3 regions of the Caballeronia sp. LjRoot31 genome follow, and region 2 is predicted to be linked to each of the others. Evidence: predicted binding sites of a transcription regulator. Region 2 holds the regulator's gene; each other region holds the start of a gene.
What was found. Region 2 encodes FNR, which switches genes on or off when oxygen is low (the NO sensors DNR and NnrR bind a similar motif). Its sites were predicted from a motif close to TTGATNNNNATCAA; they were not measured.

Region 1 (7,661 bases), on a different contig from region 2:
CGACCGAGGACGCGACCAGCCATCGTCCGGGCGCGGAGCTCCACATACGCTGCCGTTCCCGTGCGACATAAAACACGGCCTGTCCGCTGAATACCAACGTGACGACGGCAACGGTTCGCAGGGCGTCGGTATCAAGGCCCAGTACGAACTTGCCGGTCGCGAGCGTTCCTACGCAGAAGAGCAGATCGATCATGCCCATTGCAATGCCCGCCAGCGTCAGGTTGCGTATATGCCAGATGTTCGGGCGCGGCGAGGGCCGCACATTATCGGTGGATGACGACATGGCGAGAAAGTCGCCCGTCACCATCATGAGCACCATGAGTGCGGGCGTCAGTATCGCGTGACCGGTCATGAGCAGGCCGGCCGCGAGAAACAGGACCTGCACGATCTTGTGGATGATCGAGCGTAACGTATAGGTCAGGATGCGCTGGAAGGTGGTGCGGCCTTCCTCAACCAGGGCGACGATGCCACCCAGACCCGCCTCGGTCAGCACGACGCCTGCCGCCGACTTCGCCACGTCGGTGGCGCTCAACACCGCGATACCCATTTGCGCCTGGCGCAGCGCCGGCGCGTCGTTCGCTCCGTCGCCGCACATCCCGACGATATGGCCGTGCTTCTGCAGCACTTTGACGAGCTGGTATTTGTCCTCTGGCAGGACACCTGTGTAGATCGAGTAGGACTCTGCATCGATGTCTTCGGGCAACGGTGTGGTGGCCCAGGTTTTCCCGGAAATGCCGACCAGGGCAGCGACGGTTTCGGCAGTCTTGCGAGCGTCGCCCGTCACCATGACCGTTCTCACACCGAGCCCGCCGAGCTGAGTGATCAGCGCGGCAGAGTCGTCGCGCGGCGGGTCGCTGAGCCCGATTATTCCAGCCATGACGAGGGCTCCGGGTGGGCCCGAGGCCACGGCCAACACCCGTAATCCCTTCGCCTCAAGTTTCTCCGCTTCCGTTGCGGCGGCCGCACAAGAGGGCGTCAACGAATTGATGGTCGCAAAGGCTCCCTTTACAACGTGCAACGACGCGCCGTCCGGCGTGCGCAGCGTAGCCTCGGAGCGCTTCAAGGCCGGATCGAACGGCACGAACTTGACCAACGCCGGCGCGTCCGGGATCGGCTTGGCTGAGGACGCGCCGCGAATGGCGGCGTCGACCGCGTCCTGGCCACCGTCCGAGCTCGCCAGCGCGGCGAGCGCAAGCAGGTGAGCTTCGTCGAATGGCGGCATCGGGCTGATCGATACGACCGCAAGTTCGTTGCACGTCAGGGTACCGGTTTTATCGGAGCAGAGAACGTCGATACCGGCTGCTTCGTCGACTGCCGAGAGGCGCGTCGACAGAACACCCCTGCTCGCGAGAGACCGGGCGCCGACAGCCGCGGCCAAGGTGAACATCGACGGCAACGCCACAGGAATTGAAGACAGGATCGCGACCAGAAGCAGAGGCACCATCTCACTGATCGGCATGGAGACGAAGAACGAATACACGCCCAGCAGAACAGTCACGGCTCCGTTGAACAGTACAAGGTTACGCACGACTCGCAATACGGTTTTCTGTTGCGAGCTCTCCGCCGTGGCGGTGCGAACGAGTTCCGCTGTCCGTCCAAACTTGGTGCGTTCGCCTGTTGCGACCACCTTTCCAAGGGCTTCGCCACGTCGCACGAGTGCGCCCGCGAACGCATGAGCACCCGCGCCCGATTCGATTGCCACCGACTCGCCGGTCAGCATCGACTGGTCCAGCAACACGGAGCCGTCGATCAGATCGACGTCGGCTGGGACAACCGTCCCGAGCGAAAGCTTGACGATATCGTTAGTCACCAGGCCGGCAGCGGGCACGGTCTTCCATTTGCCGTCACGACGGACTGCGGCCAGCAACGCAAGACGCGAGCGGAGCGCGTCGACCGTCGCCTGAGCCTGACTCTCCTGAAAGAGCCCAAGACCCGCGTTGAACAGCAGGAGCAACAGGACGATGCTCGCGCCAACATAGTCTTTCAGCGCCACTTGAAAAATAATGGCGACTTCAAGCATCCAGGGGACAGGTGCCCATAATTTCTTGGCCGCCATCCAGAGGGGACTCTGGCGAACATCGGCAATCGCATTCGCGCCTTCGGTCTTCAGACGATGCTCGGCCTCCTCAGTCGTGAGGCCGGATGGCAAGGCGGCGATGGCATGGTCCTCGGGGCCGGGCGGCGGGACCGGGCCGTGGTCGTCGACCACTGCGCTTAAGTCATGTTCTCCCGAAAGACCGGAATTGTCGCCGGCTTGCGAGTTGGTCGACGACTGAATCATTAGATGCTCCAAGCGTCCGCGAGCGAATGCGGACTATGTCAGGTCGGCGTGCCGATGCGGATCGAATTACGCGGTCGAGTTAGATCAGAGGGCTGCCGTGGCCGGCGCTTCGTTGGCAGGTGCAGCGCCTTCGTGAAGGTCCAACCGTGCAGGCTGATGCGCTTGCAGGATTGCACGGGCGCGCGCCATTTCTTCGGCCGGGCCGTTCGCCATGACAATAAATCCATTGGCCTGGAGCGCGGTCTCGTAATGGATCACGTGATCCTTCGGAACGCCCGCGTTGAAGAGCGCGGCGCCCAGGGCACTGACACCGCCTACCACCACCGCGCCTTCGAGAGCGGATACCACGATGGACGCAAGATAGCCGACTACGACGACCGGCCCGATGATCGGCAACGTCAGGAAGACGCCGCCGAACAGGGCGCCCCATAGCGCTCCCCAGAACGCACCGTACTTGCCCCATATCTTCATGCGGTCGCCGGTATTGTAGAAACCGACCACTTTTTCTTCAGTGTGATAGCCCTTGCCGACCACACTGAAATGTTTCATGTCGAAGCCGTTTTCAATGAGCTTTCGGACAGCCGCATCGGCTTCGGTGTGGTCATTGAACGTGGCGATCAGAACGTCGTTGCCGGTCATTTGCTTCTCCTTTTAACGCGTTGAACAAGGCGCAAAAAGGTTCGCGGGTGCAAACCCTTCTGCGCCAGTGTGTTTCGATGGTACCTACATAGTCCGTGCATGCGCAGGCTCGGAAACTACTCAGTGCGTGCCGTGCGCGGTACGGTGATAAACGCGTTGGCTGATCTCTACAGGTCGTGAAGGGCCTCGAACGCCTTGAACAGGACGCGCGGATCGAACTTGCCCTGGTAGACGGCCGGCGGCGTCCGCGCGATGTCAAGCAGGCGATAGACCGCTGCCTGCGCCGAGCGAATCGAATACTCCACGGTGAAGACAACGTCATCCGGCAATTCGCAAAACTGGCCGGTAAAAGCCAGATTCACCGATCCCTGCGGCACGACTTCCGGCCGGTCGCCGTGTTCGCGCGGCATGAACTGACTGGTAATGAAGGGCATCAGGCAGGGGATGCACACGGCGTGGTCGAGAACAGAAGCCGCGTTGCCAGCGCGCAGATGCCCTAGTACCTCGGTCATGATCTCGCGGCCAGTGCACTCGGCCATCGGTTTCTTCACGAAGTCGCCGGGGCGATCGATATAGAGGCCGTATCCCCAGAACACCTGCACGTCGCTCGGCTGGCCGATGAAATGCGGTTGATGCGGCAGGACGATCGACATGAGCCAGTTCGAATCCGCGAAGGTGATGAGCCCACCTTCACCAGGGACATTGCCAGTGAAATCCCGGACCAGGTTGAAGAACGCAGGATCATGCAAGGTGGTCGTGAACGACAGCCACTTCGATTCATCGACGTGATCAGTGAACACGTTCGGGCGGCCGAAAGCGGGGCGGTTCAGCGCAATTCTGTTCCAGAGTGCCCAGGAACAGGTGCCGGCGCTGCTGCCGTCCAGCACGGCCGCGCGATCCATACCGCCGAGGGTCGAGCCTTCGGTCATTGAACCCAGCGTGACAATCACCGCATCGCGCGGCCCGACCGGGATTGAAACGCTACGCCCCTCGCGCTCGCAGACGATTCCCTCCACGCGCGTTTCACCGTTGGCTTCGTTGAGCACCAGATCGCTCACACGCGTGCCGAACTGGAACTGGACGCCGCGCTCGTCGAGCCATTTTCTCAGCGGCCGGACCATCGAGTCGTATTGGTTGTAAACCGTGCGCATGATTCCGTGCAACTGGTTGAACCCCGACACCATGTGCACGAAGCGCAGCAGGTAGCGCTTGAATTCAACCGCGCTATGCCATGGCTGGAACGCGAAGGTCGTGCACCACATCAGCCAGAAGTGGGTCTTGAAGAAGGCCGGGGCGAAGTGGTCCGCTATGCGGCTGCGGCCGAGCATGTGCTCTGGTTCGATCGCAAGGCGTTCGAGCGTGAGGATGTCTCTTTCAGTGAGCCCGAACTCGGGCTTGTCGATTCGATGACCGTCGCGTACCAGGCGAGATTTCGACGCCGTCTTCATCGTTTCATTCCAGTCCACGATTTCCTGCGTGACGGTCTTGCTTTCATCGAGCGTAGGGATCGATGAGAACAGGTCAAACGTACACACGTACTTGCTCTCGAACATGCGGCCGCCGCGCAGGACATAACCGTCCTGGGCCGAGCCCGCTGCGTCCAGACTTCCGCCTGCTACGCCAAGCGCTTCGAGTACCGTGATATTGCGGCCCGGAACATCGGCATCGCGAATCAGGAAGGCGGCCGCGGCCAGCGATGCAATGCCGCCTCCCACCAGATAAAACTTGCTGTCTTCGGAGGAGAACGGCATGGCAGGGTCCGTATCCGTATCCGTATCCGTATCTGCACGTTGCATGGGATCACCCGGGTTGGATTTGTTAAGCGATGGGCACGAAAGCACTGCTTTGCAAGGTAGCCTTCCCACTTAAACCGGGGTTGATACAGATCAACGAGCGGGGCCATGCAGTCCCTATGCTGAATCAGGTCAAACGTCGAAAAGCCTTGCAAGGGCGCACAGACGCAACACCGACGGCACACAAGCAGCAGGGAGAAAACGCCTCATGGACCAGACGCACAGCAGTTTGCCGCTCAAGCCCGTTTCCGCCGATGCGGTCGTTGGTCAATCCGCCATTCAGCCCACCACCCAGCCCGGTAGCCGCAAGCTCAGCTTGCCGCTTCTCACGGGTGTTGTGATCGCCTCGATGATTGGCGGCGGTGCCTTCAATCTGCCGCAGAACATGGCCCAGGGCGCAGGACTGGCGGCAATCGTGATTGCATGGATGATCACGCTTGTCGGCATGTTATTTCTGTCGAATACGTTCCGCACGCTAGCCGATAAACGCCCCGATCTGAAGGCGGGCATCTACTCGTATGCGAAAGAAGGCTTCGGCTCCTTAGCGGGCTTCGAGATGGCCTGGGGCTACTGGCTGTCCGCCGCTTTCGGCAACGTTGCATTCGCCGTGCTGATCATGAAGACGGTCGGCTATTTCTTTCCTGTGTTCGCAGCGGGTAACACCTGGCCGTCGATTGTCGGCGCGTCGCTGCTGATCTGGGTCATGCATTTTGTCGTGCTCTATGGCGTAAAGCGTGCAGCAGTCCTGAGCGTGATATCGAGTGTCTTGAATATTGGCACCATCACAGTGGCCTTGTGTGCGATGGCGGTGGCGATCAAGGGCGGCATGTTCTCCTACGACTTCTGGGGCGCCCAGGAGCATTTGGGCAGCCTCCTCGCGCAAGTCAAGAGCACCATGCTGGTTACCTTATGGGTGTTCATCGGCATCGAGGGTGCGGTGGTGGTGTCGGACCGCGCCAGCAAAACCTCGCAAGTGGGGATCGCGACTTTTCTCGGCCTGACGGTCTGCACGATCCTCTATTTCCTGTTGTCGGCGCTGCCGTTCGGCGTGATGCATCAGGCGCAGCTGGCGGGGCTCGCTTCACCGTCGGCAGCTTATGTGCTGAAGGCGGCGGTGGGCGACTGGGGCGCGGTGTTTATCGTCGTCTCGCTGCTCGTGTCGCTTTTGAGCTGCTGGCTTGCCTGGACCATCCTTGTCGCAGAGTTGCCGTTCGAAGGCGCGAAAGACGGTGTATTCCCGAAGTTTCTCGCTGAAGAAAACCGTCACCATGCCGCCGCGCCGTCGCTATGGGTATCGAGTGCGGTCATGCAGCTCGTGATCTTCGTGGTGCTGTTCGCCAACGACGCCTGGATGTGGCTGATCTCGATCACCGGAATCATGATTCTGCCGCCGTATCTGGCCAGCACCGTTTTCCTGTGGCGCTTCGCGACGCAGTCGAAGTTCGCACCGACCACCGGCGAGACCTCGAAAGAATCGATCTGGACCGGCGTGCTTGCGACGGTCTATTCCCTCTGGCTCGTCTATGCCGCGGGACTGCAGTTCCTCCTGATGTCCACCATTCTCTTTGCACTCGGCTTTCCCGTTTTCTGGTGGGCACGGCGCGAACATGCGGCCGGCGAGCGGGTGTTCACGGGACGTGAGGCATCGGTCGCGGGCGTGCTGGTCATAGTGGCAGGTGTGGCTGTCGTCTTGTTCAGCCGGGGCATGGTGAAGATCAGTTGAGGTCGCGAACGACTCGATACGATTCCCAATACAAGGATCAAGATGCTGTATGACCAGATGTTCGGCTTCCTGTTTTGCTGTGCGTTGCCCTTGCCACCCGCGTTGCCGTCCTCACGCTTTCAGCGGCTCGTCGATGAACTCGAACGCCTGGGGTACGCCACCACGGTCACCGTTACGGTGGCGGAAGCGTCCTCCGCTATCCGCAGCGAGGCCGCAGTTGGCTGCGTGATCGTGGAATGGTCGCTGACCGAGTCGGAGACCGACGTTGAGGCTTTCGTGCGCTTTGTACGAGAGCGGGGTCTCGACGTACCCATCTTCATCCTGGTCGAGCGCCATCTCTTGGCGGAAATTCCGGTCACGGTGCTGGGGCATGTGACGGGTTATGTGTTCATCGAAGAAGATACGCCCGAGTTCGTCGCCCGTAATCTGGTGAGCCATTTGCGGACGTACGCGGACTCACTCAAGACGCCGTTCTTCGGCGCGATGGTCGACTATGCGGAGCAGGCGAACCAGATGTGGACCTGTCCGGGCCACAACGGCGGCGTGTTTTACCAGAAGAGTCCGATCGGCCGCGCGTTCGTCAAGCATCTGGGCGAAGCGGTATTCCGTAACGACCTGGATAACTCTGTCGTCGAACTGGGCGACCTGCTGGTTCATGAAGGCCCCGCGCTCGCTGCGCAAAAAGCGGCGGCGCGGATCTTCGGCGCGGAGCGGACTTACTTCGTGCTCAACGGTACGTCCACGTCCAACAAGATTGCATTGACCGCACTCGTGACTCCGGGTGACCTGGTGCTCTTCGATCGCAACAACCATAAGGCGGCACATCACGGCGCGCTGCTGCTCGGCGGGGGCATCCCTGTCTATTTGCAGACGCAACGCAATGCGCACGGGATGATCGGCCCGATCGATTTCGACGCACTCGACGAGGACCGCATCCGCGACGGCATTCGTTACAACAAGCTAGTAACAGATCCCAAGGCGTGGCAGCGCGAGCGGCCGTTTCGCGTTGCGGTGATCGAGCAATGCACCTACGACGGCACCATCTACAACGCGCAAATGCTGATCGAGAAGATCGGGCACCTGTGCGAATACATTCTCTTCGACGAAGCCTGGGCCGGCTTCATGAAGTTCCATCCGTTGTTCAAGGGACGTTTCGCGATGGGCATCGAAGGACTGGATGCCAACGCGCCCGGCATCCTTGCCACGCAGTCGACGCACAAGCAAC
Region 2 (7,661 bases):
CCGCTCCCCGGATGTCCTTCATGCTTCAGTGTCCGTGTGCAGGCCCGCCGGCCACTTGATCCACATCAATTCACGCGGCCGGGGGTATGCCGCACAAATCACGTCCGGCGCGGCACGGTATGATCCGCACAACCGCCCGACCCTGGCGGCACGCATTTCCCCCTTCCCCGGAGACCCCATGTCCGCGCCACGGCGTAACACGGCATCGCAGACCGCATTGCAGCGCGGCGCCAGCCGACAGACCCGCCTAACGGGCATGGTTGGCATGGCCGGTGCCCTCCTGTTCACCGCGAGCGCCGCCTTCATGGCGTTCAGGCGCCACGGCGCGAAGGCCGCGAAAGCCGCAAACGCCGCAAACGCCGCGACACCGGCTTCAACACGCCTTGACGAGGCGCGACTGCGCGGCATCATCCGCTCGTCGATGGAGGCGATCATTACCATCGACGAAAACCAGCGAATCGTCATGTTCAACCCAATGGCCGAACGTCTGTTCGACTGCCCGGCCGCCGACGCGCTCGGTACTTCCCTTGCCCGCTTCGTTCCCGAGCGCTTTCGCGCCGGTCACGAAGCGCATGTGCGCCAGTTCGGCGTCACCGGCGTGTCCGACCGGCAAATGGGCGGGCGGCGCATCCTGTACGGCCTGCGCGCGACCGGGGGTGAGTTCCCGCTCGAAGCATCGATCTCCCAATTCGGCGATGAAACCGGCAAGCTTTACACGGTGATGCTGCGCGACATCAGCGCGCAAGTCGACGCTGAACGCTCGCTGCAGCGCTCGCACGAGGAACTGCGGGAGCTCTCCGCGAATTTGCTGAGTATCCGCGAGGAAGAAAAGTCCCGTATTGCAAGGGAGTTGCATGACGACCTGGGCCAGCAATTGACCGCGCTGAAAATGGATATCTCCTCGCTCGAACTTAGCCCCGGAACGGACGCCGAGGCGCGCGCGCAATTGCGCGGCATGCAGCGCCTGATCGACGCAACCGTCGCCTCGATGCGCCGGATAGCCGCCGACCTGCGCCCGGTGATGCTCGATGACCTGGGCCTGGTCCCGGCCATCGACTGGCTGGCGATCGACTTTACGAACCGCTACGGCATTGACGTCGAGCGGCGGATCGACGCGAGGCACACCATTTTCAGCCGCGACGGCGCAACCGCCGTGTTCCGGATCGTGCAGGAGGCGCTGACCAATGTGGCGCGTCATGCGCAAGCTACCCATGTCAATCTGGCGTTGTATCTGGAAGGTGAGCGCTGCATCCTGCGCATTGCCGACGACGGCATAGGCGCACATGGGCGTGCCGACGCCGGGCGCAAGTCGTTTGGTCTTATCGGCATCCGCGAACGGGCGCACGGGCTGGACGGGTCGGTCTCGATCGAGTCCGGCATCGGACAAGGGTTTGCTGTGACCGTGACATTCCCGCTGGCGACCTTGCAACAGGACGAGCCTTTCTCCAGCAATCCAGAAAACACCGAGGAAGAACCGCTGCAATGACCCGAGTATTGATCGCCGATGACCACGCCCTCGTACGCGACGGGCTACGCCATATCCTGCTGAGCGCGAATGGCCTGGAGGTCGCTGGTGAAGCCAGCGACGGCGCTTCCACCATGGCGATGATCCGCGCCACCCCAGCGGACGTGCTGGTCCTCGACCTGTCGATGCCCGGCAGGAACGGCGTCGAACTGCTCAAGCAGATCAAGGACGAGAAACCGTCGCTGCGCATCCTGGTCCTGACAATGCATGCCGAACAGCAATACGCGGTGCGTGCGTTCAAGGCGGGGGCATCGGGGTATCTGACCAAGGAAAGCGCGAGCGCTGAACTGGTCACGGCCGTGAGCAAAGTCGCGGCAGGCGGCGTGTACGTCAGCCTCGCGATGGCCGAGCGGCTCGCACAAAGCCTGAACGATCCGGCCGACGACCTGCCGCACCGGCGGCTTTCCGACCGCGAATTCGAAGTATTCCGGCGGATCGCGGCGGGTGAAACGATCACGCAAATCGCCCAGGCGCTGTCGGTGAGCGCCAAGACGGTCAGCACGTACAAAACGCGCATCCTCGAAAAAATGCAGATGCCGCACGACACCGCGCTGGTCCGCTATGCCATGCGCCACAAGCTCTTCGACGACGACTGCGACGCCTGAAAGATCGCCTAAAAACGCGCCTGAAAGCCCGAATACCCCCGCCCAATACGCTTGGCGCCAGCGTGTAGTCCGATCCCTACAGCCCTTCCAAAACCCCTACATCATGTCTGGCCGCTCGCCGATTTTATTTTGAGATAGCCTCGAACATACTTCGAGGCATGAACTCAAACGGTTGCGCTCCATGCTGAAGATCTTCCTCGTCGATGACTCGGGCCTTGTGCGCCGCCGCCTCTCTGCCCTGATTGGCGCGCTGGACAGTGTGGTGATCGTGGGCGAGTCCGAAGAAGCGGACTCGGCGCTGGGGTGTATCCGCATGACCCGCGCCGATCTCGTGATCGTTGACCCGCATCTGGCGGGTGGCAGCGGCATGGAGATCGTTGAATCACTGGCGCGCGCCACGTCGCCTGTCCTGACCATGGTGTTGACCAATCATTCGGGACCGGCATTTCGTGCTGCTTGCCAGCGCGCCGGCGCAAGCTATTTCTTCGACAAGACCGGCGAGTACGAACTGGCCCGCGACACCATCGTGCGACTGGCCAATAAGCACCGCCGCGAGCGCATACGCTGCGAGCCGGCATGACCGTCTCTCACTCGTTGCGCGCCCGATCCGCACAGCTCCTCAGTCCATCCATTCAGTGATCGTCCGACTCTTCTGGAGACAGGCATGACCTCAGCTATCGCTTGCGCGCCCGCCGCTTCAACCTCGACGCCTTTTGCTTATCTGGCACGCTCCTCCACCACGAGTTCGCCGCCACCGGGCGCTCGTGCGGACACGAACTGCTCCGCTTGTTCGTTGCACTCCATCTGCATGCCGCCTCTCCTGAGCGCGACCGAGCTGGCGCGGCTCGACGCGATTGTCTGCTCCACGCGGCTTGTACGACGCGGCGAGACGCTATACCGCGCCGGCGACAAGTTCAAAAGCATCTACGCCGTGCGTGTCGGTTGCTTCAAGACGGTCATCACGCATCGCGACGGCCACGAGCAAGTCACCGGGTTTCATATTGCAGGCGAACCGCTCGGACTCGACGGCGTATGCTCCGATGAACAGAATTGCGATGCAATCGCGCTCGAGGACAGCAAGGTGTGTGTCATCCCGTTCGACTTGCTGGAGGACCTTTGCCACGACGTGAAGGCCATGCAGCAGCACGTGCATCGCATGATGAGCGGCGAGATCGTGCGTGAATCCGGGCTCATGATGATGCTCGGCACCATGACCGCCCAGCAGCGCGTTGCGGCGTTCCTGCTCAACCTGTCGTCGAGAATGAAAACGCGCGGCTACTCTTCCGCGGAATTCAATCTGCGGATGACACGTGAAGAGATTGGCAGCTATCTCGGGCTGAAACTCGAGACCGTGAGCCGGATGTTCTCCAAGCTGCAGCACGCAGGGGTGATCGATACAAACGGCAAGCAGGTACACATTCTCGACAGCGAGAAGCTTGCCGGGGTTTAAGCGAAGCAAACGGACGTGCCCATGGAATTTCATATCGACCCGGCCGCTTTCGGCGATGCTGATCGTGCCGATGATGGACGATCTGATCACGCAGCGTAGGTGAAGCCATGGCGCTGACCTGTCCGCTTGACTTGTATCAATGAGATATCCACTGGACATCTCATAGTCGGATAACGTCGGATAGCGGCCACGCTTTTTCGACAAGCGCATGGGGTGCCCATCCTGCTGCGTCATGGGGTCATCAAGAGCCCTTCATCAAGAACCCCTTGTCAACCGACGATCCTTGTTGGCTCGCCGATCTCACGATCCATGATTAAAGCGAGGAGACCATGTCTACCATCGAATCGACCCCTCTCGTCCCTGCCCAGGAGATTGCTCCGGCAGGCCGCAGCGCGATTGAAAGCATGGACGCTTATCGCGCGCTCGTGGCTGAGGCGGGCCAGGATCACGAAGCGTTCTGGGCACGCCTTGCGCGCGAGCATTTGACCTGGCGCCGTCCGTTCACGCAGATTCTCGACGACCGGGACGCACCGTTTTACAAGTGGTTCGAAGACGGCGAACTGAATGCGTCGTACAACTGCCTCGACCGCAATCTGGCCGCCGGCAATGCGAACAAGACCGCGATCATCTTCGAGTCCGACGACGGCAAGGTTTCGAACATCACGTATCAGGCGTTGTATCACCGGGTATGCCGGCTCGCGAATGCACTGCGCGCACGCGGCGTGAAGAAAGGCGATCGCGTCGTCATCTATCTGCCGATGTCAGTCGAAGGGGTTGTCGCGATGCAGGCCTGCGCGCGCATCGGCGCACCGCATTGCGTCGTGTTCGGCGGCTTTTCCGCGAAGTCGCTGCATGAGCGCATAACGAACGTCGGCGCGGTAGCAATCATCACCGCTGACGAGCAGGTTCGCGGCGGCAAGACACTGCCGCTGAAAAGCATTGTGGACGACGCGCTTGCGATGGACGGCACGGACGCCGTGAAGACCGTCGCCATCTATCGGCGCACGGGTGGCCGGATTCCATGGATCGGCGGCCGCGATGCATGGCTGCATGAACTGGAGCACGCACAGCCGGATACCTGCGAGCCCGAATGGGTGAGCGCCGAGCATCCACTGTTCGTGTTGTATACGTCCGGGTCCACCGGCGCGCCGAAGGGTGTGCAGCACAGCACCGGAGGCTATCTGCTGTGGGCTGCGGTCACCATGAAGTGGACCTTCGATATCAAGCCTGACGATGTCTTCTGGTGTACCGCCGACATCGGCTGGATCACGGGGCATACGTACATTTGTTATGGGCCGACCGCCGTTGGCACGACCCAGATCATTTTCGAAGGCGTGCCGACCTATCCGAACGCGGGCCGTTTCTGGGACATGATCGAGCGCCACAAGGCGACGATTTTCTACACCGCGCCGACTGCCATCCGGTCCCTCATCAAGAGCGCTGAAGCGGATTGCGCGGTGCATCCGGAAAGCTTCGACCTGAGCACGTTGCGCATCCTCGGCACGGTCGGTGAACCCATCAACCCGAGCGCGTGGACGTGGTATTCGGAGCATGTCGGCGGCGGGCGGTGCCCCGTGCTCGATACGTTCTGGCAGACCGAAACAGGCGGTCACATGATTACGCCATTGCCAGGCGTTACACCACTCGTGCCTGGTTCCTGCACGCTGCCGCTGCCCGGCATAGATGCCGCGATCGTCGATGAAACCGGCAATGAGGTCGCGAACGGGCAAGGCGGAGTGCTGGTCATCCGCAAGCCCTGGCCGTCGATGATCCGCACCGTCTGGGGCAACCCGGAGCGCTTTCGCAAAGGCTATTACCCCGACGAACTGGGAGGCAATCTGTATCTCGCCGGAGATGGTGCGATTCGCGACCCCGACACCGGCTATTTCACGATCACCGGCCGCGTTGACGATGTACTCAATGTATCGGGTCACCGCATGGGCACGATGGAAATCGAGTCGGCCCTGGCATCTTGCCCGCTGGTCGCCGAAGCGGCGGTCGTTGGCCGCCCCGATGAAACCTTCGGGGAAGCCATCGTTGCATTCGTCGTGCTGAAAGGTCCACGGCCCGCCGGTGCCGACGTGAAACGTATCGCCAACGAATTGCGCGCATGGGTCGGCAAAGAGATCGGTCCAATTGCAAAACCAAAGGAAATCCGCTTCGGCGATGCGATGCCGAAAACGCGCTCCGGAAAGGTCGTGCGCCGGATGTTGCGCTCGGTCGCGAGGGGCGAAGCGGTTTCGCAAGACACGTCGACCATTGAAAATCCGCAGGTGATCGCGCAGTTTGCCGACCCTGCGTAAGGTGTCGTGAGCGCCATGACCGGTATGGGCGGCACGGTGCCCATACCGGTCGCATACCCCTCCATGCGCTTGATTCAAATCAACCGTCCGGGCGTGCCTGTGGATACAGTTGACTCTCGCCGGCGCTATTCATCCTATGTTGGCAGCAGTCCAGATGCGCTTCGTGTTCGGACCGCCACGCGCACTTCACATTGACGGCAAACAACGCGATGCACGCGCTTTTCAGTTGCGTGACAGCAGCCCCGCCTGAAGGAAGCAAATTGAATACTCGCTACCCAGTCGCCACCCTTGACAACCCTCCACCAACGGGCGGCATGGAGAAGGCGGGTCCGGTCGAACCGCTGCCAAGCCTCGCCGGCCAGACGAGTGTCGAGCCCGCGCCCGCTGCCCCGGTGGAAGGACCCCAGGGCCGCGTAGTCGCGGTACGGGGTGCGATCGTGGATGTCGCTTTCGATAACGCCCCGTTGCCGCTGATTGAAGAGTCGCTTTCCATCTTCACCGATCGCGGACCACCGATCATCGCGGAAGTGCAGGCTCATCTGGATGAACGCACGGTGCGCGCGCTGGCGTTGCAGTCGACCAACGGGCTAAATCGCGGGACGGCCGTGCGTGCATCTGGCGGGCCGATCCTCGTGCCGGTGGGGGAAGCCATGCTCGGACGCCTGATCGATGTCACCGGCACGCCGGGAGACCGCGGCGCACCTTTCGCCGACGACGTCCCGCGCCGCCCGATTCATCGCGCCCCGCCGCCGTTTGCGTCGCAGAGCGCGGCCACCGAGATCTTCTGGACCGGGATCAAGGTCATCGACTTGTTGACCCCGCTCGCGCAGGGCGGCAAGGCCGCGACCTTCGGCGGCGCCGGGGTGGGTAAAACCGTGCTCGTGATGGAGCTCATCCATGCAATGGTCGAACGCTATAAAGGCATCTCGGTGTTCGCCGGGGTCGGCGAGCGTTCAAGGGAAGGCCACGAGATGCTGCTCGACATGCGCAATTCCGGCGTGCTGCCGCGTACCGTGCTGGTCTACGGCCAGATGAACGAGCCGCCCGGCGCGCGCTGGCGGGTGCCGTTGACCGCGCTCACCGTCGCCGAATACTTTCGCGATGAACGTCACCAGAACGTGCTGCTGCTCATGGACAACGTGTTCCGGTTTGTCCAGGCCGGCGCAGAGGTCTCAGGCCTGCTTGGCCGGCTGCCGTCGCGGGTTGGTTACCAGCCGACGCTCGCAAGCGAAGTGGCCGCGCTGCAGGAGCGCATTGTGTCGGTCGGCGGCGTGTCGGTTACCGCGATCGAAGCCGTCTACGTTCCGGCGGACGACTTCACCGATCCGGCCGTGACGACCATCGCGGCGCATGTGGACAGCATGATCGTCCTGTCGCGCTCGATGGCCGCCGAGGGCATGTATCCCGCCATCGATCCGATCGCTTCGTCGTCCATCCTGCTTGACCCGGCTTTTGTCGGCGACGAGCATGCTGCGGTCGCCATCGAAGTGCGCAAGACCATCGAACATTATCGGGAACTGCAGGACGTGATCTCGTTGCTCGGTGTCGAGGAACTCGGCGTGGACGATCGTCGCATCGTTGGACGGGCTCGCCGCCTGCAGCGCTTCCTGAGCCAGCCATTCACCGTCACGGAGGCGTTTACAGGCGTGCCCGGCCGCTCCGTCGCGGTTGCCGATACCATCGCCGGCTGCAAGGCGATCCTCGCCGGCGAGTGCGACACCTGGCAGGAAAGCTCGCTCTACATGATCGGCACACTCGATGAAGCCCGCACTCGCGAA
Region 3 (7,661 bases), on a different contig from region 2:
CTGCATTGGCCGCGGATCTTGGACGGCGACTGGGACTGCCCGTCGATCTGTTGCTTAGCGAGCCCGATGCTGCGGCGGTCGCGGTCGCAACGGGCAAGGCCGATGCTGCAATCGAAGGCTTGCCGTTCCGGCCGGGTTCGACGCTATCTTTCTCACCCGTCTCCTATGCGAGCGGCCGCGGACAAGCGCTGGTCCTGCGTCACGGAAACGTACACGACTGGGCGGCCTTGCGCGGAGGCTCGATCTGCACATCGACAGGTAATGCTTATGGCCCCCGAGCCGCACGGCTCCATAACGTGCGTCTTATTACCTACGACCGGCCACTCGACGCGCTGCTGGCGTTCCAGGCCGGCGAATGCACCGCCCTGGTCGACGATGAGCTCGTCATCAAGTCGCTGTTGAAACAGCCCGACTGGAGCTATTACAGCGTGCTCCCCGGCAATATCGATCCAACGCCCTCGTTCATTGCGACGCGGGGCGGGGATGCGGCAAGCATGCGGTTCGTCGACGCCACCATCCGCGAGTGGCGCCAGAGCCGATGGCTGACGACAGCGCGCGAAAGCGTGGCGAAGCAGCTCGCGTTCGACATGTTCATCGCCGAGAACGACTTGTACTGCCATTGACTTGATGCACCGCTCAAGGTCTTGGAAACTATCCGGTCACCGGCTGCTATCCCAACGGCCAGACCGTGCCTTCACCCGAGGGGCCACTCGGCTTCAAACCGGGAGTTCACTCAGATACTCCGCGCCAAGGTGACATGCGCACGTCGTCACCCACCCGCCCGGCATGTCATCCGTGATCTGCCGGGAGAAGCCTCATGCCGTGAATCTCGCAGAAAACCCGCTGACGCAATTCAACCGTCGCACAGGGATGCGTCATCAAGGCCCAGTAAGTGCCGGGCAGATCGCGATCCTGTTGTCTGGCTCCCCAGATCTCGTACAGTTCGCACACGTCTGTCACCTCGCCAAAACGCGCCAACATCGCGCTCCAGCGATGGTCGAGCGCCTCATGCAGGATATCGGCAGCGGCTCCGCCTTCGGCGGCAAGCTGGACAGCGGCGTGATGCACTTCGAAATCACTGCGGCCACGCCAGCCGGGTCCGCTGAAATAACGAACGATGCCGTGCAGCACCGGGCCGCTGAGACAGGTTCCAAGGACCGAGCAGTGGAAATGCGGCTCCAGTTCAGCTAACCTCAGGCGCCCGTCGCCCGCGTCGGCAATCGGACCGTCGTCCGGATTTCCTTGATCAGTCGATCGATTGTTCCGTGCCGGACCGTACGTCGCACAATCGTCCGCCGGCGTCTGGGCACGCGGATGTGGCAAACCATGCATCGGGACACCTCTCACCGGATAATCAGCGCAGATCCAACGCGTGACGGGCCGCAAAAGATGGCTGGCTTCGTCGTTTCGTAATATACAGCCAAATATAACGTCTTGTCCCTTGTCCTGCTGCCTGGATAACCCACCGCAGTCGAGAGCCCGACCGCGCGCGGGCGCCGCTCCCTGCACAAGAGCAGTACAGTGAGCAAACAAACCCGCCGAGCGCGAGAAATCCTGGTGGCGGGAATGGCGACGGCTGTTGAAAACACATGCACCCGAGCGTATATGCATATTCCCAAACGTCATTTACCCGGTACATATTGTGGCCTGTAGACTACCCGGCAATTATCGGTGTCGCCTGGAGTGCTTGTGCGCCTCGGCCGCCCGCATAACAATTCACGAACTGGCACAAAGCGTCGCGATAAAGATATGAAAAATGGTATCCGGGGTTCAGTGGTCAAGCGTCTGGCGCATGCCATGGTTCTTTGTGGCGCTGCAATGCTCGCATGCACGGTGCATGCCGAGGGCAAGATCAGCATTGCGCAGCAATTCGGTATCGGGTATCTGATACTCGACGTCGTCCAGGATCAGCACCTGATCGAAAAATACGGCAGGCAGCAGGGGCTGGACATCAAGGTCGAGTGGCGCACCATTTCCGGCGCGACAGGCATGAATGAAGCACTGCTCGCCGGAGCCCTGGATGTGGTGTCGGCGGGCGTGCCGCCCATGTTGACCGTCTGGGACCGCACCCGTGGCAAACAGAACGTCAAGGCGGTCGCAGCGCTCGGCTCCATGCCCAATTATCTGCTGACCAACAACCCCAACATCAAGACACTCAAGGACTTCACCGACAAGGACCGCATCGCCGTGCCGGCGGCGGGCGTCGGCTTCCAGTCGCGTACCCTGCAGATCGAAACCGCGAGGGTCTTCGGCGACAGCGACTACAAACGATTCGACACGATCTCGGTCAGCCTGCCTCATCCGGATGCGACCGCCGCGCTAATTGCAGGCCACACGGAAATCGACGCGCATTATTCGAGTCCACCGTTTCAGTACCAGGCACTGGAGCATTCCAACATCCATAAGGTGCTGAGTTCCTATGACACACTGGGCGGTCACGCCACGTTCAACGTGCTGTACAGCACGCAGAAATTCCACGATGAAAATCCAAAGACGTACCGCGCCTTCTATGACGCGCTGGCGGAAGCGGCCCGCATCATCAACAGCGACAAGAATGCCGCCGCTGCAGCCTATATTCGCGTAGAGCATTCAAACCTGCCGTTGGCGCTAGTCCAGAAAATCGTCAACGATCCCGAAATCGAATTCACGATTTCCCCGCAACGCAGCTTCGTCTACGCGAGCGAACTCAACCGGCTCGGTGTCTTGAAGAACAAGGCAACGTCATGGAAGGATTACTTCTTCCCCGAGGCGTATGCCTTGCCGGGTAGCTGAGACGCGGCGAAGCGCCCGTCGTTTTCCCGGCCGCAGATCGCCGCCGCAGCGCCGGGTCGGACTCCTGAACTGAAGCCAGCCGGCTCCGGCTTTAGACGCGGCACCCGACCCGTATCTGCCGGTATCCTGCCCGTCCCACCCCACCGACTTCCCTCAATCGACGCACGCCCTTGATCTGGGTCAAGCGGGCCTACGCTGGAAACGCGCGAAATGGAGTGATGGCGCGGCATGAAAAGCCGCGTGAAAATCTCTCAGGGCGGTCACCATGACAGCACATAGCTCGATGCGCGAAAGGAAAGCGACGCATGAATGGCGGTTGATCGATACGGCACTGCGCCGCTCATGTACATATCGACATCCTGCCGGACAGATCCGCAGAATCGAAACGCATATATCGGTGATCTATCTGGCCGGGAGACACGCATACAAGGTCAACAAACCGGTGACGCTCAGCTTTGCCGATTTCACGCGGCTGACAACGAGACAGCATTGCTGCGAAGCCGAAGTACGGCTGAATCGGCGCCTCGCCAAGCGTCTCTATAGAGGCGTGATGCCACTCAGCCGAGTTGGACGTACCGCGAGGCTTGGCGGAGACCGATGCGTGATCGGCTATGCGGTGCACATGAAGCGTTTCAAGGACGGCTGCCTGTTCTCCGATCTGGTGAACGCGAATCGGCTGGGCGACACAGCAATCGAATGTGCAGCGGAGCGTATCGCCGGTTTTCATCAGTCCATTCCGGCGCTTGCGCCCCGGCGAGAATACGGATCCGCGCCTTTGTTCCACACACAGGTGAACGCTGTTCTCGACGGACTCGAAGGCGCTGGTGTGGGGGTTCCATCGGCCATACGCGCGTGGTGTCACTCAGAGCTTGAACGACTGGCGGATGACATCGAAGAACGCCGGCGCCAGGGCTTCGTTCGCGAATGCCATGGCGACCTGCACCTCGACAACCTGGTTCAAACAGGACGCGATGTGCTCGTCTTCGATTGCATCGCCTTCAGCGAATCGCTGCGCTGGATCGACGTGATGAACGACGTTGCGTTCCTCGTCATGGATTTGCAGGCGCACAAGCGGCCCGACCTGGCAGCCCGTTTCCTGAACCGATGGCTATTTTTGACCGGCGACTTTTCAGGGCTACGCGTCCTGCGGCTTTATGTGGTGTATCGCGCGCTGGTGAGAACCTTGGTCGAAACCCTGAAGACACGCGGCGACCCATCGGCGCAGCGCGCCCGTCGCTACCTCGACTGTGCGATCGAGGCAATCCAGCCGCAACATGCAACGCTTCTGCTGTGTCATGGCCTATCAGGATCAGGCAAGTCAGTGGCAACGGCAGAACTGGCGCCGTTCATCGGCGCGGTGCGGATTTCAAGCGATGCCGAGCGCAAACGTGATCGGCCGCTTCAGGCCGCCGGGGGCAAAACCCTGCCACGTACCGCCTACACACACGCCGCAATCGATGCTCACTACATCAGGCTCCGCACTCTGGCCAGCCGGGCTATCGAGGGTGGCTACAGTGTGATCGTTGACGCAAGTTTCCTCAAATACGACCATAGGCAGCGCTTTTTTGAGCTTGCCCAAGCGTTGTCAGTCCCGGTGCTTATCCTCGACTTCCACGCGTCCACCACCAGTTTGTTCCGTCGTATCAGGGAACGGAAATTGGACCCGCAAAGACTCAGCGATGCCGACGAGCAAGTCCTCGTGAAGCAACTGGCGAATGAGGATCCGCTGCTACCGGAAGAATGCGCGCGAACGCTGTTCTTCGACACCGATGTGCCCCAGACCAGGTTCGGCGAGCGCGCGTACTGGAAGCCGCTACTTTCATTTTCAAGCTCACGCGTGACGCTGCACACCGTTCATCCCGTTCATCCCGTTCATCCTGTTGAGCCGACCGCAAGCGCGCACATGAGGCCAGACGCAAGCTTGACTTGCATCAGCCATGCGAGTGCTGCAAATGCCTAGACTTCGCGAAGACCGTCGAGTGCTGCCTCGCGCCCGGTTGCAAAGATTTTAGAGTGCGGAACGTGCCGGAACTGATGCTTTAATTCCTCACCCCAACCGGTGACGGTCCAGCTGGCGCTTGTCACTTGCTCTTTGAGAGTCTTGGCGCCTGTCCTTTATTCCACCTATTCCACCACCAGGTGATCGACCACCGCGTGTACGCCAGGCGCGGACCACGCAGCGCCACGAGCGGCCTCCCGTTCGCCGTGGCTTCCTACCGTGCCACTCAGGGTCACGACACCGTCATGCACCTCGATGCCGATGTGTTTGGCCTCGCGCTCGGCGTGGCGCAGCAGGGCCCGACTGATCTGTTCACCGACGTCGGACGGAGCGAGACCGCCGTGCATCTTGATCATGTTTGTGACACCCGTCACGCCGCGCATGTGCGTAATGCGCCGTGCTGCGCGATAACGTTGCCAGTTCAACTCGACATCGCCACGCAGCGTTACCCAACCCTTTTCAACCTGGACCTTCACGGCGCCTTCCTTCAGCCCGACCGTCCATTGCAAGATCGAATTGGCAGCCCGGGCGATATCGGCATCGCCCATCACATCCTTGGGCGGCAGACGGACCTCCGCCTGGGCAACGGTGGCCTTGACACCAGACACCCGTTGCACCGCCTTTTCAGCGGCGAGTTTTTCCGCATAGCTTGCCGGATGACCGAGCAGAGTCACAATGCTGTCCTGCACTTCAACCACGAAGCTCGACGAATCGACTTCCGGCGTCCAGTCCAGTTCCTCTTCCACGTCCTGCTTCAACTGTAGGTCGGTTTTCATAAAATCCTCTGCGACAAATAAAGCGCGCGGCAGACCGCGCGCCAACGGCTTAACTGATCTGAAGGCGTTTTTGCTCCGATGGCGCCTTCTTCGGAAGCGTCAGTGACAGCACGCCATCCTGGTCAAGATTTACCCCCGAGGCGAGCGGGCGAGCGAATTCGGTTGCCATGATCGAGTCCTCATTCCGTATGAACCAAGGCGCGAAGAGCGCCGCATGGTCAATGTCAATTTAGGCGTGGGACTCGGCTGGCCGTTGACCTATATCAACCAGTCTGCCCGCGATGCGACGCCCGCTCGCACTTGATCTACATCAATCGGCGCGCAGTAGCAGCTCATAGACTTTCTTATCAGGAGTTCACGACCCGGATTGATGCGGGCGCCTTCACTGACTCACCCATGGAGCACTCGTGATGAGCTATAAGACAATCCTGGTACATATCGACGACAGCCAGCGCAGTGACGCGCGCGTGGCGTTCGCCGTCGACTTTGCGCTCAAGCACGACGCGCACCTGATCGGACTTTATGTCGTGTGTCAGGACCTTCTGCGGCCTCTGTTCAGACGTGGCGAAAGCCTGAACCTGGCCGTCAACGAAGCACAGAGCGCAGCACGGCAGCAGCGGGCTCAAGACCATTTCGCGGCTGAGGCTCAGCGCGCGGGCATCAACGGCGAGTGGCGCGCACCGCCCGGCCCTGCCATCGAAAACGCCACGTTGCACGCACGCCATGCCGACCTGTTGATTCTTGGTCAACAAGATCCAGCGGACCCGGCGGCGTATGTCGCAAGGCATTTCCTGGAAGACCTGTTGATGGGCGGCGGTCGACCGGCCATGCTGCTTCCGTATGCGGGGCGTGTGAAGCGTTTCGGCGACTCGGTGTTGATCGCATGGGATGGCGGGCGGGCAGCCGCGCGCGCGGTGAAGGACGCCCTTCCCATTCTGCAATGTGCGCGTTTAGTGAAGATTGCCTGCGTGATCCGGCATCTTGAAGAAGGGGAGACGGCCGGACTCGAACTGACGGCCTATCTGGAACGGCAAAACGTACGCGCCGGGTTTACTTTATTGCTGCACGTATCCGGCGTCAGCACCGGCGCCATGTTGCTTAATGCCCTCGCCGATACGAACTCGGATCTTCTGGTGCTCGGCGCATACGGTCACGCACGCGCCGAAGAACGGGTGCTTGGCGGCGTGACCAGAACCATGCTCGAAAGCATGATCGCCCCGGTATTCATGTCTCATTGAACGATGACGTTGCGTCACTTTTGGAGCCTGTCGATGCAGCCACTTCAGCTATCACGTCAGGCCGGTATCGCGGGTCTTTTACTGTGCGCAGGGATGCAAGCGCTCGCGTCGCCGGAGCCGGTCGCACTCGTCGATCAGCAACACTGCATGTTCTGCCATACCGTCGACTCACCCTTTCTTGCGCCATCGTTTCAGCAGATCGCGGAGCGTTATCGCAACGTTCCGAACGCCGCTCTGATGCTCGAAGAAAAATTGCGGGTCGGCGGCCCCGCACATTGGGGCGATATGGCCATGCCGGCGCCAGCGGATCGCGGTGGCCCGCTTTCGCGAGAAGACGCCCGCACGCTCGTGCAATGGGTATTGAGTAACTAACCTGAAGTTGCGGAGGACACAATGCGTATCACGATCAAGTTGGACCAACCCGCAGACCCCGACGCGTTTGCAGTCCTTTGGGTGGATCTGGAATTGCACCACTGGTCGCGGGAAATGCACAGCGGCGTCGACATTCCGTCCTGGGGCCTTTTGCGCACCGCGCCGAGCGCAACGTTTATCTGCGACCCGGATTCAGCAGACGCACTGTGCACCTTGACCGGACTCGATCTGGACGACCGTATTCGCCTGATCGAAGGCCAGTTTGGACATGTGGTGTGGCATGGCGAATCGAACTTGAAAGTGCGCCTGGATCGCTGGCATGTGCAATGCATCGAGTCCGATTCGATTGAAGCCGAAAACGAGGTATTTGACGAGTAAATGCGTGCACCTCAAAGGACGCCGGAGAGGGCTGTTCACCACTTCATCATCTGTTTCCCCCTCTCATGCGCAAGGGCAAAATTGATTCAAATCAATGCTGGCTCAAGCCACTGCCCGTAACAATGC

Region 1: a site for FNR is predicted at 4,797-4,810, ahead of ACSQ8V_RS25025 (oleate hydratase). Genes of this name have one in related genera too.
Region 3: a site for FNR is predicted at 5,848-5,861, ahead of ACSQ8V_RS26975 (universal stress protein). Genes of this name have one in related genera too.

The regions. Positions count from the first base shown of each region.
Region 1 is NZ_CAXURX020000002.1:1,472,418-1,480,078, reverse strand. Features, by position in the region: gene ACSQ8V_RS25035 (HAD-IC family P-type ATPase) at 1-2,281, opposite strand, end outside; gene ACSQ8V_RS25030 (general stress protein) at 2,366-2,920, opposite strand; gene ACSQ8V_RS25025 (oleate hydratase) at 3,088-4,716, opposite strand; gene ACSQ8V_RS25020 (basic amino acid/polyamine antiporter) at 4,922-6,436, shown strand; gene speC (ornithine decarboxylase) at 6,479-7,661, shown strand, end outside.
Region 2 is NZ_CAXURX020000003.1:1,185,449-1,193,109, reverse strand. Features, by position in the region: partial or broken gene ACSQ8V_RS34020 (histidine kinase) at 122-1,486, shown strand; gene ACSQ8V_RS34015 (response regulator) at 1,483-2,130, shown strand; gene ACSQ8V_RS34010 (response regulator) at 2,312-2,710, shown strand; gene fnr (fumarate/nitrate reduction transcriptional regulator Fnr) at 2,795-3,580, shown strand; gene acs (acetate--CoA ligase) at 3,910-5,883, shown strand; gene atpD (F0F1 ATP synthase subunit beta) at 6,198-7,661, shown strand, end outside.
Region 3 is NZ_CAXURX020000002.1:1,935,781-1,943,441, forward strand. Features, by position in the region: gene ACSQ8V_RS26945 (substrate-binding periplasmic protein) at 1-623, shown strand, start outside; gene ACSQ8V_RS26950 (hypothetical protein) at 790-1,332, opposite strand; gene ACSQ8V_RS26955 (ABC transporter substrate-binding protein) at 1,819-2,772, shown strand; gene ACSQ8V_RS26960 (AAA family ATPase) at 3,038-4,732, shown strand; gene ACSQ8V_RS26965 (BON domain-containing protein) at 4,897-5,547, opposite strand; partial or broken gene ACSQ8V_RS26970 (Hsp20/alpha crystallin family protein) at 5,597-5,707, opposite strand; gene ACSQ8V_RS26975 (universal stress protein) at 5,958-6,785, shown strand; gene ACSQ8V_RS26980 (c-type cytochrome) at 6,819-7,157, shown strand; gene ACSQ8V_RS26985 (DUF3564 family protein) at 7,179-7,535, shown strand.